Linked DNA regions of Vulgatibacter sp.. The protein of the gene in region 1 interacts with the protein of each later gene in a pairwise test. Links are inferred from orthologs where the notes say so. Each region holds a gene or a part of one and is shown in the gene's direction. Other genes may lie near its edges.

Region 1 (12,379 bases):
GGTCTGTCGCCGACGTGGTGGAACCCCTGGTGGGCGCGACCCTGATCCGGCGGGCGATGCCCACCCGCGGGCTGCCGCTCCTGCGGGCGCGCGAGGTCTACCTGCTCGGCCTCTACGGCACGCTCGCAGGGCCGATGGCGGGGACGGCGCTCGCGCTCGTGACGACGCTGCTGGCAGGTGAGCCTCCCGCTTCGATCCTGAGCTTCTCCCTCGCCTGGTGGGGCAGCGCCGCCCTCGGAACGGCGAGCCTCGCGGCGCTGCTCCTCGCCGCCCGACCGCGGATCCTGCGGGCGCCGCCGTCCCGGCTGGCGGAGGCGATCCTCCTCGGCTCGAGCCTCGTCGTGCTCACCGCGCAGGGGTTCATGCTCGCAGACGTGGTGGCCCGCTTCGTCGCCCTGGGGCTCGCAGCCTTTCCCGTCCTCGCCTGGGCGGCGATCCGCTTCGGCCCCAGCGGCGCAGCGTGGGGCGCTGCGGCAATCTCCCTGCTGGCGGTGATCCTCACCGCCCGCGGGTACGGGCCCTTCGCCGAACTCTACACCGTGCAGGAGTATGTGCGGGTGGTGCTGGTGCAGGCCCTCTTCGCGCTGGCCACCATCACCGCGCTGCTCCTCGCCGCGATGACCGCGGAGCGCCGGCGGGCGGAGAGCCTGCAGCGGATGCTGGTCGACGCCGGCACGATCCTCGCCTCGATTTCCCCGCTGCAGGACCGGGTGGAGCGGGCGCTGCGGCGCTCGGTGCACACGCTGGGCCCCACGGCGATCTTCTGGCGCAGCGAGCGCCCCTTCGTCCCGGAGGCCTTCGCGCAGCGCGAGGGCATGGCGCCTCCCACGGGGCTGCGCCTCGCCGAGCTCGCAGGAGCGGGCCCGCCCGAAGGGCTGGAGCAGCGCTGCGAGGGGGCCTCCTGTTGGCTGCGCCTGCCCGTGGGCACCTCGAGCTTCAACCCCGCTGGCGTCCTCGCGGTGGAGGCGACGACCGCCCGCCGCTATTTCGACCCCTCCGAGACGCAAGCGGTCGAGGCGCTGGGCAGCCGCCTCGCCCTCGAGTGCGAGAGGGACCGGCTCCTCGGCGAATCGGAGCGCCTCTACCGCGACGCGCAGGAGGCGGTACGGGTCCGGGACGAATTCCTCTCCGTCGCCTCGCATGAGCTGAAGACGCCGCTCACGCCCCTTGCCACGCGCCTGCAGATGCTCCAGCGCCGGGTGCGCGCCGGCCTGCCGGTGGACGAAGCCGCCATCGAACGGGCCCAGGCAAGCCTCGGGCGCCTCGCCTGGCTGATCAACGATCTGCTCGACGTGACCCGGATCCAGGCGGGCACGATGGAGATGCAGCAGCGGCCCATCTCTCTCACCCGGATCGCCGAGAACGCCGTGGCCGCCACCGCGCCGCGGGATTCCGGGCGGATCCGCTTCGAGGCCGCGGGGGAGGTGCTGGTGCAGGGTGATCCCAACCGCCTCGAGCAGGTGGTCTCCAACCTGGTCGACAACGCGCTCAAATACAGCAGCGGCGAGGTGGTCGTCGCCATCCGGAACGAAGGGACGCAGGCCCACCTCACCGTGAGCGACCACGGCATCGGCATCCCAGCGGAGCAGCTCGAGCAGCTCTTCGAGCGCTTCTTCCGGGCGAGGAACGCGTCGTCTGCCTCCTACGGCGGGCTCGGCCTCGGGCTCTACATCGTGCGCGACATCGTGGAGCGGCATGGGGGCAGGATCTGGGCCGAGAGCGCCGAGGGCAGGGGCGCCACCTTCCACGTCTCCCTGCCGGTGCTCCATGCGGCGGCGTTCCAGACGGAGAAGGAGGCACGGGGCGCACGCCAGCTGCATTGAGCGGGGCTGGTCGCGTGTAAGGCGCGACGCCGTGGAGCGTCTTCCCGAGCGAGGCAAGGGCAGAGGGGACGGAATCAGCCGCCCCGAGGAACCCCGCCCCCGGAGAACGACATGGACTGCAACTGCTCCCCCTGCACCTGCAACCCCTGCAACTGCAACGCTGGCGCCTCGAAGACCGCTTCCTGCACCTGCGTGCCCTCGTGCAGCTGCGCCCCCGCCTGCAAGTGCGGCGAGCGGGCGGCGCGCTCGTGCTGCTGCAGCTGAAGCCGAAACCGCCTCCGGCCCGGCCCGCTCCGTGGGGCCGGGCAGGCCGGCGACGGCGATGTCGCTCCGCGGCGAGGGAGCCGAGTCGTCAGCGCCGGACGCGGAAGTCCGAGAACTCCGCCCGGGCGGGAGACCAGTTGGCCTCCACCTCGTCGACCCGTGCGCCGACAGGGCCCTGCCTGCACCAGGCGACGAAGTCCTCGACCTGCGGCCTGGGGCCCTCGACCACCGCTTCCACCGCCCCGTCGCCGGTGTTGCGCACCCATCCGAGGAGGCCGCGCTCCTCCGCTGCCCGCTGCGCGCTGGCCCGGTAGAAGACGCCCTGCACCCTGCCGATGATCTTGAGCTCGACGCGCACCATCTCAGCCTCCGAGCATCTCCACGAATCCCGCCTCGTCGACGACGGCGACACCGAGCTCCTGCGCCTTCTTGCGCTTGGAGCCCGCGTCCGCTCCGGCGACGACGAGGTCGGTCTTCTTCGACACCGAGCCCGAGACCTTGCCGCCGCGCCGCTCGATCTCCGCCTTGGCCTGATCGCGGCTAAAGGCGGCGAGGGTGCCGGTGAGCACCACCGTCTTGCCGGCGAAGGCGCCGCCGGTCTGCACCGCCGCCTCGGGCTGCGGCTCGACGCCGACCTCGAGGAGGTGGCGGATCACCTCCCGGTTCTCCTCGCGATCGAAGAACTGCCGGATCCAGGAGGCGCGCGTGGGCCCGACACCGGGCAGGAGCTCGAGCTCCGCCTTGTCCGCGCGCACCAGCGCGTCGACGGCGGGGTAGCGCTTCGCGAGGACCGCGGCAAACGCCTCGTTGACGCCGCGAATGCCGAGCGCGTTGTAGAAGCGCCGCAGGGGAACGTGCTTGCTGCGCTCGACGCCGTCGGCCAGCTTCTGCCCGACCTTCGGCCCGATCTTGTAGGTCTCCTCACCGACCACCCGGTCGAGGTTGGACCAATCCTCCGCGCCGAGGCGGTAGATGTCGGCGAAGTCGCGGACGTGGCCCTTCTCGACGAGCTGCTCCACCAGCTCGTTGCCGAGCCCCTCGATGTCCATCGCGCGTCGCGAGACGAAGTGGCGCAGCCTTTCCTTCAGCTGGGCGGGGCACGCGCTGTTGGTGCAGCGCCAGGCCGCAGCGAGCTTCACCGACTTGCCGGATTCGTCCTCTTCGAGGACCTCCCGCGTCACCTCGGCGCCGCAGGCGGGGCAGGTCTTCGGGAACTCGAACGGCTCCTCCCGCCCGGTCCGCACCTCGACGACGACCTTGACCACCTCGGGGATCACGTCGCCCGCCCGGCGCACGACCACGCGATCGCCGACGCGCACGTCCTTGCGCCGGAGCTCGTCCTCGTTGTGCAGCGTGGCGCGCGCCACCATCACGCCGCCGACGCGGACCGGGACGAGGTGCGCCACCGGCGTGAGGACCCCCGTGCGTCCCACCTGCACGTCGATCTTCTCGACGCGGGTGGTCTCCTCCTCCGGGGGAAATTTGTAGGCGACTGCCCAGCGCGGGCTCTTCGAGACCTGGCCCAGGCGCGCCCGGAGATCTTCGTCGTCGACCTTCACCACCACGCCGTCGACCTCGTAGGGCAGCTCGTGGCGCTGCTCGAGGATCGACTTCCAGTAGCTCTTCAGCTCCTCGACGCCGGAGGCGATGCGCCAGGCGCCGCTCTCCTTGAAGCCGAGCGCTGCGAGGCGGCGGAGCTTCTCCTCGTGGCACGCGAAGGCCTCGGTGCTCTCGCCCACCTCGTAGGCGAAGAAGGTGAGCGGCCGGCTCGCGGTGATCTTCGGATCGAGCTGGCGCAGCGATCCGGCCGCGGCGTTGCGCGGGTTGGCGAAGACCTTCTCCCCCGCCTCCTCCTGCCGCCGGTTGAGCGCCGCGAAGTCCCTCTTGAACATCACCACCTCGCCCCGGACCTCGAGGCGGGCGGGGGCGGTGCCGTGGAGGCGGAGCGGAACGGAGCGGATCGTACGCAGGTTGCCGGTCACGTCCTCCCCGACCTCCCCGTCGCCGCGGGTCGAGCCCTGGACGAAGCGCCCCTCCTCGTAGATCAGCTCTACGGCGAGGCCGTCGAATTTCGGCTCGCAGGTGTAGCGGATCGGCTGCCCCTCACCGAGGTCGAGGCGCCGCCGCAGCCCCGCGTCGAAATCTTCCAGCTCGCCCTCGTCGAAGACGTTGGCCAGGGAGAGCATCGGCCTGCGGTGGACCACCTTCGCGAAGCCGGGCGCCGGCGCGCCGCCCACCCGCTGCGTCGGCGAGTCGGGGGTGCGCAGCTCGGGATGCGCCGCTTCCAGCTCCTGCAGCTCGCGGGAGAGCTTGTCGTAGGCCGCGTCGGAAATGATCGGCTGGTCGAGAACGTAGTACCGGTGATCGTGGTCGCGGATCTCCTCCCGGAGCTCCTCCACTCGCCGGCTGACCTCGGGGCTGCTGCTCTTTGCGGCCATGCGGGCGGAACCTACACCACGAAGATCCCGTTCGCACCACCGTCCTTGACAGCGATCGGACGCGACTATAGCTTCCGCCTTGTTTCATCCCCCCATAGCGCGCAAACCGCTCCCCCCCGCTGCTTCGAGCGCGGGAAAACGTGATTGCTGCCACGGCCGATATGGCACGTACGCCTCGCTCCGCCATGCGGAAGGGGCACCGTCGGGGATCCTGCCCATCCCGCCCTCGACGTCGCGGGCCACCCGGTTCTTCCCATTCCGACTGCACGACGAAACGCAGACCGACGAGACGAAACAGTGACCGATCGTTCCTCCGAAGCTCCCGCACGTGCGCCGCGGGCCCGCAGGGCCGCCGCTGCGAAGGATGAGGCTGCGACCACCACCTCCCGCCGCCGTGCCGCTGCCCCTGCAGCGGCGCCCGCCGTCGTCGAGGGCGAGGCCGCCGCCGCAGAGACCACCGCAGAGGTCCAGGCCCCGGCGAAGCCCCGCCGCACCCGCAAGCCGGCTGCAGCCGCTGCGGCGGCGGAGGCCGCACCCGTCGCTGCCGGGCCTGCTGCAGAAGCGCCTGCGCCGATCGCGGCGGAGACCGTGGAGGCGACGCCGGCACCTGTCCCTGGGGCCGCGGCTCCCGCTCCGGCGCCCGCTCCCGCTCCCGCGGAAATCGAGCCGCTCGTCGTTGCCGAGCCCGTGTCGGCGGAGCGCCGCGAGGCGCAGGCCGGCGCGGCGCGGGCCGAGCAGCGTCCCGAGCGTCGCGAGGCACGGCAGCAGCGCGGACCGAAGCCCGTGATCCCCGCGCCGACCTCCACCGCGGTGGGGGTCCCCGAGCGGCGGGGACGCCGCGGCGAGCGCGGCAGGCGCGGGGAGCGCGGCGAACGTCCCCAGGTCGTCTACGACATCGAGGAGGACGAGGCAGCAGCTGCCGAGGCTGCCGAGGAGCTCACCGGCGACGAGGTGGTGATCAACCTCACCGAGCTCAAGCGCCTCAAGACGGCGCAGCTCGCGCGCATGGCGCAGGACCTCGGCGTCGAGGCGCCGGGCGGCATGCGCAAGCAGGACCTCATCTTCGAGATCCTCCAGGCGCAGGCGGTCAAGCGGGGCCGCGTCTACGGCGAGGGCACCCTCGAGGTGCTGCCCGACGGCTTCGGCTTCCTCCGCTCGCCCGATTTTTCCTACCTGCCCGGTCCCGACGACATCTACGTGTCGCCCTCGCAGATCCGCCGCTTCAACCTGCGGACCGGCGACACGATCAGCGGCCAGGTGCGCCAGCCCAAGGAAGGCGAGCGCTACTTCGCGCTGCTCAAGGTCGAGTCGATCAACTACGCGGCGCCCGAGGAGAACGCGCAGAAGGTCCTCTTCGACAACCTCACGCCGCTCTATCCGAACGAGAAGCTCCACCTCGAGCACGAGCAGGCCGAGGTGACCACGCGGATCATCGACCTGCTCGTGCCGATCGGTAAGGGCCAGCGCTGCCTCATCGTGGCGCCGCCCCGCGCCGGCAAGACGGTGCTGCTGCAGAACATCGCCCACGCGATCACCTCGAACCACGCCGACGTGCACCTCATCGTGCTGCTCATCGACGAGCGGCCCGAGGAAGTGACCGACATGGAGCGGACGGTGAAGGGCGAGGTGATCAGCTCGACCTTCGACGAGCCGGCGACCCGCCACGTGGCGGTGGCCGAGATGGTGATCGAGAAGGCCAAGCGCCTCGCCGAGAACGGCAAGGACGTGGTGATCCTCCTCGACTCGATCACGCGCCTGGCCCGCGCCTACAACGCGGTGGTGCCGCCCTCCGGCAAGATCCTCTCCGGTGGCGTGGACTCCAACGCCCTCCACAAGCCCAAGCGCTTCTTCGGCGCGGCCCGCAACATCGAGGAGGGCGGCTCGCTCACGATCATCGGCACCGCGCTCGTCGACACCGGATCGCGCATGGACGAGGTGATCTTCGAGGAGTTCAAGGGCACCGGCAACTCGGAGATCGTCCTCGACCGCAAGCTGATGGAGAAGCGGATCTTCCCGACCCTCGACATCAACAAGTCGGGCACCCGCAAGGAAGAGCTCCTCATGGACCAGATGACCCTGAACCGGGTCTGGGTCCTCCGGCAGCTCCTCCACCCGCTCTCCCCGATCGACTCGATGGAGTTCCTGCTTTCGAAGGTGCGCGGCACCACGTCGAACAAGGAATTCCTCGACTCGATGGCCCGCTGACCGCCCGGGCTGGCGAGGGCTTCGGGGGCGGGGATGATTTCCCGCCCCCGAACGGTTTGACGCACTACCTGTCGTCGGGCATAAGACGGCGACTTTTCCCACCGGTCCACTGCGCATGGTGCGCGGTGCAAGCGTGGGTGTTCGGAGTGAGCCATGAAGGAAGGCATCCACCCCAAGTACGAGCAGGCGACCATCACGTGCGCCTGTGGCGCCAACTACGAGACCCGGTCCACCGCCGGCTCGTTCCAGGTCGAAGTCTGCGCCGCCTGCCACCCGTTCTACACGGGCACCCAGAAGCTCATCGACACGCAGGGCCGCGTCGAGCGCTTCCGCAACAAGTACGGCCGGAAGGCGTAGGGCGCGAAGCCTTTCACCGACGGTACGAAGAAGGGGCGCGCGCAAGTGCGCCTTTTCTGTTTTGCGGGCCGCGAGGCCCTCTCGGAGTCGACGTGAAGCGGATCAGGCGGCTCATGCCCCTCTTCCTCGCCGAGGCGGCGAGGCCCTACATCGGCGGGCAGGCGGTTCTCGAGGGCGTGATGATGCGTTCGCCCGGCTCCTTCGTGGTGGCGGTGCGGCGCCCCGACGGCGAGATCGCCGTGCGGGCGGAGCCCTGGGACAACGTCTTCACCCGCTACCGGCTCTTCCGCCTGCCGCTCCTGCGGGGCGCGGTGGTGCTGATCGAGAGCCTCTGGAACGGTTTTGCCGCCCTCAACTTCTCGGCGGAGCACGCAGCCCCCGAGGAGGAGAAGGGCAAGCCGGTGGAGAAGCCCTCGCAGCTGGCGATGGCCGGCACCCTGGCGCTCTCGCTCGTGCTCGGGCTCGCCCTCTTCACCGGGCTTCCGCACTTCCTGACCTGGGGGCTCGGGCAGCTCGCCGGCCACCCGATCGACACCACCAGCTACGCCTTCCACGTCATCGACGGGATGTTCCAGCTGGTGATCTTCGTGGGCTACCTGGCGCTGATCTCGCGGATGCCCGACATCCGGCGGGTGTTCCAGTACCACGGCGCCGAGCACAAGACGATCTGGGCCTACGAGACGCAGCCCGCTGCCTTCGACGTGGAGGATGCGGCCCGGCAGACGACGCTCCACCCCCGCTGCGGCACCAGCTTCCTTCTCCTCGTGGTCGGCGTGTCGATCGCCATCTACTCGGCGATCTTCCCCCTCGTCCCCCGCGCCATCGAGAACGACTTCCTCAACAACCTCGCGATGCTGGGCGTGAAGCTGCCGTTGATGTTCCCGATCGCCGGCGCCTCCTTCGAGCTCCAGCGCCTCTCGGCCCGCTACCCGAAGAACCTCCTCCTCCGGGCCCTCACCGCCCCGGGCCTTTGGATGCAGCGGATCACCACCAAGGAGCCCTCGCGGGATCAGCTGGAGATCGCGGTCCTCGCGATGAAGCGCTGCATCGCCTACGAGGAGGGACGCCTGAACGAACGGGGCGTCACCCTCTACCGGGACTACGACGGCGCCATCGCCGTTCCTTGAGACGTCTGGGCAGCAGAGGGCCGCCGTCCGGTGCACGACGCACCGCGGCGGCCTTCGTGTTCCTGCTCCCCGGGCACGGTGAGCTGCCGTTTCGGCGATTGAACGTTTCGTTCAATCCACCACGAGACGTTTGAACGTTCCGTGGGGCAGCCCTCCAACCGACCGCAGGGGGCCTCGCCGTCCTGCGTGAAACACGAGGAAAACCCTTTGGTTCGGCGTCCGACGCTTGGGCGATAGCGCTGGCACGGGACTTGGAAGGTAGGCGAGCCATCCAACGCCTACTCGTTTCCGCCCGTCCGGCCCGAAGCCGGACCCGGTGAAGCCAATCCCGGAGGACGCCGATCATGCAGAAGGCCATGCACCCCGCAGCGACCCACGTCTCGGCCGTCAACACGATGCCCAGCACCAACCGCGCCGTGGGGCTGTCGTCGCAGACCCCGGAGACGGTCGATTACCGTGGCTACTTCAAGGCCGAGACCTACCCGAACAACTCGGTCATCTACCGGCCCGGCGATCCGGCCGACAAGGTCTACCTCCTCCGCAGCGGCAGGGTCCGCCTCATCCGCGTGGGCAAGGGCGCTTCGCGCTCGGTGCTGGCCATCCTCCGGCCCGGCGACCTCTTCGGCGAGCTCCTCCGCCCCGAGGGCGCGCAGGTGGAGGACCTCTCCGTCGCCTCCGGCGAGGCCGAGGTGTGGAGCATCGACAGCCGCTCCTTCCAGCAGCTCCTCGAGAGCAGGCCGCACCTCGCCATCGACGTGATCCGTGCCCTCAACGAGCGCATGCGCCACATGCGCCGCCGGGTCCTCGGCCTCACCTTCAAGGAGGTTCCGGCCCGCCTCGCCGAGACGCTCCTCTCGCTGGCGGAGTCGCACGGCGAGCGCTGCCCCCACGGCGGCGAATACGATCTCAAGGGCATCACCCAGCAGGACCTCGCCGATCTGGTCGGCGCCTCCCGCTCCTTCGTCTCGACGCTGATCAACGAGATGAAGCGCGACGGCCACCTGGGCAACGTCGGCCGCGTCCTCTGCCTCAAGGACACCAAGGCGCTGCGCAAGCTCGCCGGCCGCGAGAAGTAGTCGCATTTTCCCGGGGCGGGACCAGCGCGCGCTGCGCGCCGCGTCGTCCGCTTGCCCCGCGGCAGCCGGGTGGGTCGACAACGAGCGAGAGCCCTCCGATCCGCATCGCAGCGGATCGCGAGGGCTCTCGCTTTTCGTGCGGAACTCGTCTCGCTCAGCCCGCGCTGCGGGTGGGCCGGGCCGGCGGGGTGGGGCGGGAGGCCTCGCCTACCTCGAGCCCGTATTTCTGCAGCTTGCGCTCGAGGGTCGGCCGGCTGATCTGCAGGATTTCGCAGGTGCGGCCCTTGTGCCCGCCGGTATGGGCGATCGCCGCGAGGATCGCGCGTCGCTCCGCCTCCGCCAGGGAGAGGAGCTGCTGCGGCGATTCTTCGCGGACCACCGAGCGGACCGGCGGCTCCGCTGGAATGGCGGGAAAGAGCTCGGGGACCAGGACCTCGCCGGGAGCGAGCACCACCGCGCGGGTGAGGGTGTTCTCGAGCTCGCGCACGTTGCCGTGCCAGGGCAGCGCCTGCAGGTGGCCCAGGAGCTCCGCCGGCACGCGGGTGACGCGCTTGCCGAGCCGGTCGCCGATCCTGCCGAGCAGGCGCTGCACCAGCACCGGGATGTCGGCAGGCCTTTCCCGGAGCGCGGGCAGCTCGAGGGTGACCACCTTGAGGCGCTGGTAGAGATCCTCGCGGAAACGCTCCGCCCGAACCTCCGCCGCGAGATCGCGGTTGGTGGCTGCGACGATGCGGGCGCGCAGGGGCAGGCGCTTCACCCCGCCGACCCGCTCGAACTCGCGCTCCTGGAGGACGCGGAGGAGCTTGGCCTGCAGGGGAAGGGACATCTCCGCGATCTCGTCGAGGAAGATGGTGCCGTCCTCCGCCAACTCGAATTTGCCGTATTTCGTCTGGGCCGCGCCGGTGAAGGCGCCCTTCTCGTGGCCGAAGAGCTCGCTCTCGAGGAGGGTGTCGACGATCGCCGAGCAGTTGATGCCGACGAAGGGGCGCGGCACGTCCGACGAATAGGTGTGGATCACCCGGGCGATGAGCTCCTTGCCCGTGCCGCTCTCCCCCTGGATCAGCACAGAGGCCCGCGAAGCGGCGATCTTCCCGATCTGCTTCACGATGCTCTTCATCTGCGGGCTCTCGGCGACGATGTCGTCGACCCGCTGCGGCGCCGCGGTGTCCACGGCGAGCACCGCCGCCCGGCGCGACTGCCGGCGGAGATCGAGGGCCCGCAGCACCACCAGCTCGACCTCGTCCTGGTCGAAGGGCTTCTGCAGGTAGTCGAAGGCGCCGAGCTTCATCGCGCGGATCGTGGTCTCCATGTCCGCGTGGGCGGTCATGATCACGATCGGCGCGTCGCCGGCGAGGACCTTGAGCTCGGGGAGGAGATCGACGCCGTCGCCATCGGGCAGGCGCATGTCGCAGAGAACGAAGGCGGGCTGGATCGCCGCGAGGCGCGCCCGGGCTTCCGCAGCGCTCCCCGCAGTCTCCACCTGGAAGCCGGGGCGATCGCCCTCGGACTCCTCGAGCTGCAGCTTGAGCATCTCGCAGAGCGAGGCGTTGTCGTCGATGACGAGGAGGCTGTCCATCAGTTGCGCGCCGCTCGCTGGGGGAGCACCAGGGTGAGGCGGCAGCCGCCCTCCACGCCTTCCGATTCCAGATGACCGCCGTGGGCCCTGGCGACGCCCTCGGCAACGGCGAGGCCCAGGGTCTTGCCCCCCTCGACCTCGACACCGCTGCTCGGCTGGACCGCGTCCGGCCCGGTGGCGGTGACCACCAGGGCCAATTCGCCCGGGCGGCGCTCGACGGATACCTCCACCCGGCCCCCGCTCGCAACCGCGCGAATTCCGTGGCGGATCATTTCTTCGAGGGCGAGGCGCACCCGCGCCGGATCGAGGAAGGCCGGTTCACCCTCCGCTTCTGGGGCGACCAGCTCGACCCGGGGGCCGCCGGGCTCCGGGCCCAGGGAGGTGAAGGCATCCGCCACCAGCCGCTCGGGCGAGGCGTCGATCGGCCTGCCCACCGGGGCCCTGCCCACCTCCTGCAGACCGCGGAGGACGCATTCGATCCGCCGCAGCTCCCGCTCCGCCACCACGAGGCGGCGGCGGCCACGCTCGCTGGCGACCTCGCCGTTGCGGGTGAGCGATTGCACCGCGAGCAGCACGGAGGCGAAGGCGTTGCGCATCTCGTGGCCGAGGGCGGAGACGAGGCGGGTGAGGTCGAGCTCGTCGCCGGTCTGGCGGCGGATGATCCCGACGGCGCCGCCGGGACAGGGGCCGGCCTCGAGGCGGACCAGGATGCCGCCGTGCAGCTTCACCGGGCGGGCGGTGCCGAAGTGGATGGCGTCGGCGAGGCTCTCCGGGCGCTCGAAGAACTCGCCGAGCGGGCGGCCCCGGAGCTCGTTCGCCGTCTTCCCGAAGACCGCCGGGCAGGCGCCGGCGGCGCCCCGGACGACCCATTCCTCGTCCCAGGCGAGGGTTGCCGCCTGGGTGAGGCCTGCGAGTGGACGCGCCGCCGCCACCGCCGCGACGGCAAGAGGGGAGGGCGCTGCCTTCCGCATCGCCACGTTGCCGAGCCGGTTCGCCAAAACACCTCCGAAGCCCTCGACTCTAGAGGATGCGGGAGGTTGCGTCGACGGATGAACGCCCTGCGGCACGGGAAGAAGGCGGGCAACCGGGCGATGGTCCCACCGATCGGTCAGCGCCTCCCGGCGTGTTCGGCGAAGTCGCGCAGGGTGCGCTCGCTGGCCGTCCGCCCCTTCTCCTTCGCCCCGGTGTCGCCCACCGAATTGCCGGCCAGGGCGTCGACCGCCGTTCCGAAGATCTTGCGGACGTTGTCGCCGTAGAGGGTGACGACGCCGATCGCGGCCACCGCCACCAGCGCCACGATCACGATGTACTCGGTGAGTCCCTGTCCCTTCTCGTCCCGCAGCAGCTTCCGCATCGCTTCCATGCTCCACCTCCGCGCGCCGTTCCCGGCGGCTCTCTCAGGTAGGTGGAGGATGGCCGGGCCGCTGCGCGAGCGACCATCGGTCAACGGGAGGATGCAAAAGATGCTAACCTCGGGAGCGGCAGCCCTCCCGCCGACCGCCGTGGTTGCAGC
Region 2 (4,566 bases), on another replicon or contig:
TCAAGGCGGAGATCTACGTGCTGACGAAGGAGGAGGGTGGTCGTCACACCCCGTTCTTCAAGGGCTACAAGCCGCAGTTCTACTTCCGCACCACCGACGTGACCGGCGCCGTGCACCTCCCCGAGGGCACCGAGATGGTCATGCCGGGCGACAACATCTCCATCACCGTGGAGCTGCTCACCCCGATCGCGATGGAGAAGGAACTCCGCTTCGCGATCCGTGAGGGTGGCCGCACCGTCGGCGCTGGCGTGGTTGCCGAGATCATCGAGTAATACGACCGAATAGCGCCTGTGAGGGCGGTGTTCGGAGATTCGCCCGGGAGCTCTTGTGGTTCCCGGGCGAACACGTCAGAATCCCCGCCGCGCGAGAGCGCCGCAGGGGTAGGATTCACGCCATGGGTAACCGGACGATCATCACGCTCGAGTGCACGGTGTGCAAAGAGCGGAACTACACCACCGACAAGAACAAGCGGAAGCAGACCGACAAGCTCGTGCTGTCGAAGTTCTGCCCGCGGTGCCGGAACCACACCGAGCACAAGGAAACGAAGTAAAGCTTTCGTACGCCAGTAGCTCGAACGGTAGAGCAGCGGTCTCCAAAACCGCGGGTTGGGGGTTCGAATCCCTCCTGGCGTGCCAATTTCTCCCGCCCCTGGCGGGAGCCCATCGCCCGGGACATACATGAGCAACCAGCGGCTCCTCGCCATGGCTCTGGTCTTTCTGACCGCATGCGCGGCCTACGTCATGACCAAGCTGGCCGACGCGATCCTCGTCGCCACCGGTGCGGGAAACCCCGAGGTCTTCGGTGGTCTGACCCTCGCCGTCCTCATCGGCGTCGGACTCGCCGCGGTGCTCGGCATCGTTGGCTGGATGAACTCCAAGGTGCAGGACGTCGGCCAGGATGTTGCCGCCGAGCTGCGCAAGGTGACCTGGCCGACCTGGCCGGAGATTCGCGCTGCAACCGGCGCGGTGGTGGTGGCGACCCTGGTCGCCGCGGTGCTCCTCGGCGTGATGGACTTCCTCGGGGCGAAGGTGATGTCCGAATGGATCCCCTCGGGGATCCGCTGGGCGCAGGGCCTCTTCGCGTAGCGCGAGCCGCGAGCGAGACCGCCCGCGCCGGAGCGAGCGATGGCCAAGAAGTTTTACGTAGTCCACACCTACTCGGGCTACGAGAACAAGGTGCGCAAGACGATCGAGGAGCGCATCCGCCAGGAAGGACTGCAGGAGCAGTTCGGCGAGATCCTGATCCCGACCGAGCAGGTGGTCGAGGTGAAGGGTGGCGAGAAGCGGACCTCGAAGCGCAAGTTCTTCCCGGGCTACATCCTCGTGGAGATGGAGATGGGCCCGGCTTCCTGGCACCTCGTCAAGAGCACGCCCAAGGTCACCGGCTTCGTCGGCGGCGGGAAGCAGCCGGAGGAGATCCCGGCGATCACCCGCGCCGAGGTCGATCGGCTCTCGTCGCAGATCTCCGAGGGGACCCTCAAGCCCAAGCCCAAGGTCTCCTTCGAGAACGGCGACAACGTCCGGGTGACCGACGGTCCGTTCTCGGGCTTCAACGGCACGGTGGAAGAGGTGAACCAGGAGAAGGGTCGCCTTCGCGTCCTGGTCTCCATCTTCGGTCGCGCCACCCCGGTCGAGCTCGACTTCATGCAGGTCGAGAAGACCCAGTAGTCGCTGCCGGCGCCCTTCATCCGGCGCCGCGCAGCTCGAGTCCCGCGAGGACACGGGCCAGTTGCCAGGGGCGCACGCTTCTGGTATCTGGCCCGCGCTCGTTGCGGGTTTTTCCGCGAAAGTGGGAGGCCGGTTCTTTCGGCCGCTAGCACCACGGAGTTGCAACCATGGCAAAGAAGGTCACGGGCCAGGTCAAACTGCAGATCCCTGCAGGCAAGGCCAACCCCGCTCCCCCGGTCGGTCCTGCGCTCGGCCAGCACGGCGTCAACATCATGGGCTTCTGCAAGGAGTTCAATGCTGCGACGCAGGCGCTGATCAAGGACGACATGGTGATCCCCGTCGTGATCACCATCTACTCGGATCGTTCGTTCTCCTTCATCCTGAAGACCCCGCCGGCCTCGGCGCTCATCAAGAAGGCGATCGGCCTCCACACCCAGAAGAAGAAGGGTTCGGGGTCGCACCGTCCGGGCAAGGAGAAGGTCGGCACGATCGACCGCGCGAAGGTGCGCGAGATCGCCGAGCGGAAGATCCAGGACACGAACGCTGGCTCGATCGAGTCGTGCATGCGCACGATCGAGGGTACCGCGCGTTCCATGGGCATCGACGTCGTCGACTGAGTCGGGAGCTGACACATGGCTAAGATGGGCAAGAAGTACCGGAAGATTGCCGACAAGGTCGATCGCAACAAGCGCTACTCGGTGGAGGAGGGCGTCGCCCTCGTCCGCGAGCTGAAGGTCGCGAAGTTCGACGAGTCGGTGGACGTGGCGATCAACCTGGGTGTGGATCCCCGCCACGCGGACCAGATGGTTCGTGGCGCGGTGGTGCTCCCCCACGGCACCGGCAAGACCGTCAAGGTCGCCGTGTTCGCCAAGGGCGACAAGGCCAAGGAGGCCGAGGCAGCCGGCGCGGACATCGTCGGCGCCGAGGAGCTCGCCAAGCGGGTCGAGGAGGGCTTCCTCGACTTCGACAAGGCGATCGCCACCCCCGACATGATGGGCGTGGTCGGCAAGCTCGGTAAGATCCTCGGGCCCCGCGGCCTGATGCCGAACCCGAAGGTCGGCACGGTGACCACCGACGTCACCCGCGCGGTCAAGGAGACCAAGGCCGGCAAGATCGAGTTCCGCGTCGAGAAGGCCGGCATCGTGCACGCGCCGGTGGGCAAGACCTCGATGCCCACGGAGCAGATCGCTGCCAACCTGAACGAGCTCCTGGCAACCGTGATGCGCCTCAAGCCCTCCACGGCGAAGGGCGTCTACCTCCGTGGCGTGGCGCTCTCCACCACCATGGGCCCGGGCCTCAAGCTCGACAACGTCGCGATCGCCAACGCGTTCAAGGGCTAAGCGCCCGGCGGCATCGACCATCGGCCCGACCGGAGTACCGGTTCGGGCCGCTTTCGTTTGAAAGCGCTTGCATTTTCTTCGTGATGGCGGTAATGGACCCGCCGCACATTTCGCCTGGTCAAAGACAGCAGGTGTCCGACAACCGACGCCGGGAATCCCAGTGCGAGCCGCGGCTTGGCTGCGGTTGGCTCCCGGAAGGGTTCGAGGACCTAAGCCCCGGACGCGACGAGCGGACGGAAGCCTGCCGAGACGGGATGGAAGCCGAACGAGCCTCCACCTGCTCCGCTGCACACTTGGCCAGAGACCGACGAGGAAGGGAGGTGAAGGTCAAGTGGATCGTACGCAGAAGGAGCAGATGATTTCCGAGCTTCACTCGAAGATGTCGGCGGCTACCATCGCCATCATCGCCGAGTACAAGGGGCTCGACGTCGCTACCGCGACCGACATTCGCAAGACCTGCCGTGACAACCAGGTCGAGTACAAGGTCGTGAAGAACACGCTCGCCAAGCGCGCTGCGCAGGGCACGAGCGTGGAGAAGATTGCCGAGAGCTTCAAGGGACCGGTCGTCCTCATCCTGGGTCAGGATCCCGTCACGCCCGCCAAGGTGATGACGGATTTTGCCAAGGGCAAGGAGGACAAGTTCCAGCTCAAGGTCGCCGTGGTGGAAGGGCAGGCCATCGATGCCAAGGGCATCGAGAACCTCGCCAAGATGCCGGGCCTCCATGAGCTGCGCGGCATGATCGCAGGGATGCTCAACGCCCCCGCGAGCAAGCTCGCCCGCCTCATCGGCACGCCGGGTTCCCAGCTGGCACGGGCCGTCGACGCCCGCCGCGAGCAGCTGGAAAAGGCTTCGTAAGCAGGTTCGTTTGGTTTTCTTTTCGGGGCAGGCTGCCCACGTCGGCGATGCCGCCCCCGTTCGAAGGATGTTGAAATGGCTGATCTGAACGCGATCGTTGACCAGCTCTCCGCACTCACCGTGATGGAGGCTGCTGAGCTCGTGAAGACCCTCGAGGAGAAGTGGGGCGTTTCCGCCGCTGCTCCCGCGATGATGGCGATGCCCGCCGCTGGTGGCGCCGCCGCTGCTCCCGCCGAGGAGAAGACCGAGTTCGACGTCGTCCTGGCGAACGCCGGCGACAAGAAGATCAACGTCATCAAGGAGATCCGTACCATCACGGGTCTCGGCCTCAAGGAGGCCAAGGACCTCGTCGAGGGCGCTCCCAAGACCGTGAAGGAGGGCGTGTCCAAGGACGAGGCCAACAAGATCAAGGAAGTTCTCACGGCCGCCGGCGCGACCGTCGAGATCAAGTAATCTTCCGGATCTTTCCATAGGTCCAGCAGTAACCAGCGTTGGCGGCGGCGGGGAATCCCGCCGCCGTCAGCGCCGTTGGTGTTTGAGCCGCCAATTTCCGTATGGCCTAGGGTCCGCTCCTCGGACCCAACGGATTGGCGGCGATTCAAAGTAGAGCCTGCCAGGGGAGCGACCGCTAGATGGCGCCGACGATCCAGAACAACTTCCGGATTCGCAAGAGCTTCGCGAAGATCCAGAAGATCATCGACAT

The links.
Region 2: the proteins of rho (region 1) and nusG interact in binary tests that used the Escherichia coli proteins (3 or more experiments, as listed by UniProt). The link is inferred for Vulgatibacter sp. from one-to-one orthologs.

Annotation. Positions count from the first base shown.
Region 1 is NZ_JAWLCN010000002.1:290,822-303,200, reverse strand. Bases 4,387-7,276 are described here. They hold rho (transcription termination factor Rho), read left to right. Parts: upstream 4,387-4,822; coding sequence 4,823-6,730; downstream 6,731-7,276. Other genes in these bases: ACESMR_RS05150 (DUF1385 domain-containing protein), read left to right, coding at 7,180-7,276; rpmE (50S ribosomal protein L31), read left to right, coding at 6,884-7,087; ligA (NAD-dependent DNA ligase LigA), read right to left, coding at 4,387-4,525. In the rest of the region: ACESMR_RS05175 (ATP-binding protein), read left to right, coding at 1-1,823; ACESMR_RS05170 (acylphosphatase), read right to left, coding at 2,176-2,448; more of ligA, read right to left, coding at 2,450-4,386; more of ACESMR_RS05150, read left to right, coding at 7,277-8,214; ACESMR_RS05145 (Crp/Fnr family transcriptional regulator), read left to right, coding at 8,559-9,290; ACESMR_RS05140 (sigma-54-dependent transcriptional regulator), read right to left, coding at 9,445-10,866; ACESMR_RS05135 (sensor histidine kinase), read right to left, coding at 10,866-11,864; ACESMR_RS05130 (hypothetical protein), read right to left, coding at 11,975-12,229. UniProt on the Escherichia coli protein: Facilitates transcription termination by a mechanism that involves Rho binding to the nascent RNA, activation of Rho's RNA-dependent ATPase activity, and release of the mRNA from the DNA template.
Region 2 is NZ_JAWLCN010000018.1:168-4,733, forward strand. The notes cover bases 66-2,895. They hold nusG (transcription termination/antitermination protein NusG), read left to right. Parts: upstream 66-1,124; coding sequence 1,125-1,667; downstream 1,668-2,895. Other genes in these bases: rpmG (50S ribosomal protein L33), read left to right, coding at 395-550; secE (preprotein translocase subunit SecE), read left to right, coding at 678-1,085; rplK (50S ribosomal protein L11), read left to right, coding at 1,835-2,284; rplA (50S ribosomal protein L1), read left to right, coding at 2,300-2,895. In the rest of the region: more of rplA, read left to right, coding at 2,896-3,007; rplJ (50S ribosomal protein L10), read left to right, coding at 3,339-3,863; rplL (50S ribosomal protein L7/L12), read left to right, coding at 3,939-4,316. UniProt on the Escherichia coli protein: Part of the processive rRNA transcription and antitermination complex (rrnTAC). The complex forms an RNA-chaperone ring around the RNA exit tunnel of RNA polymerase (RNAP).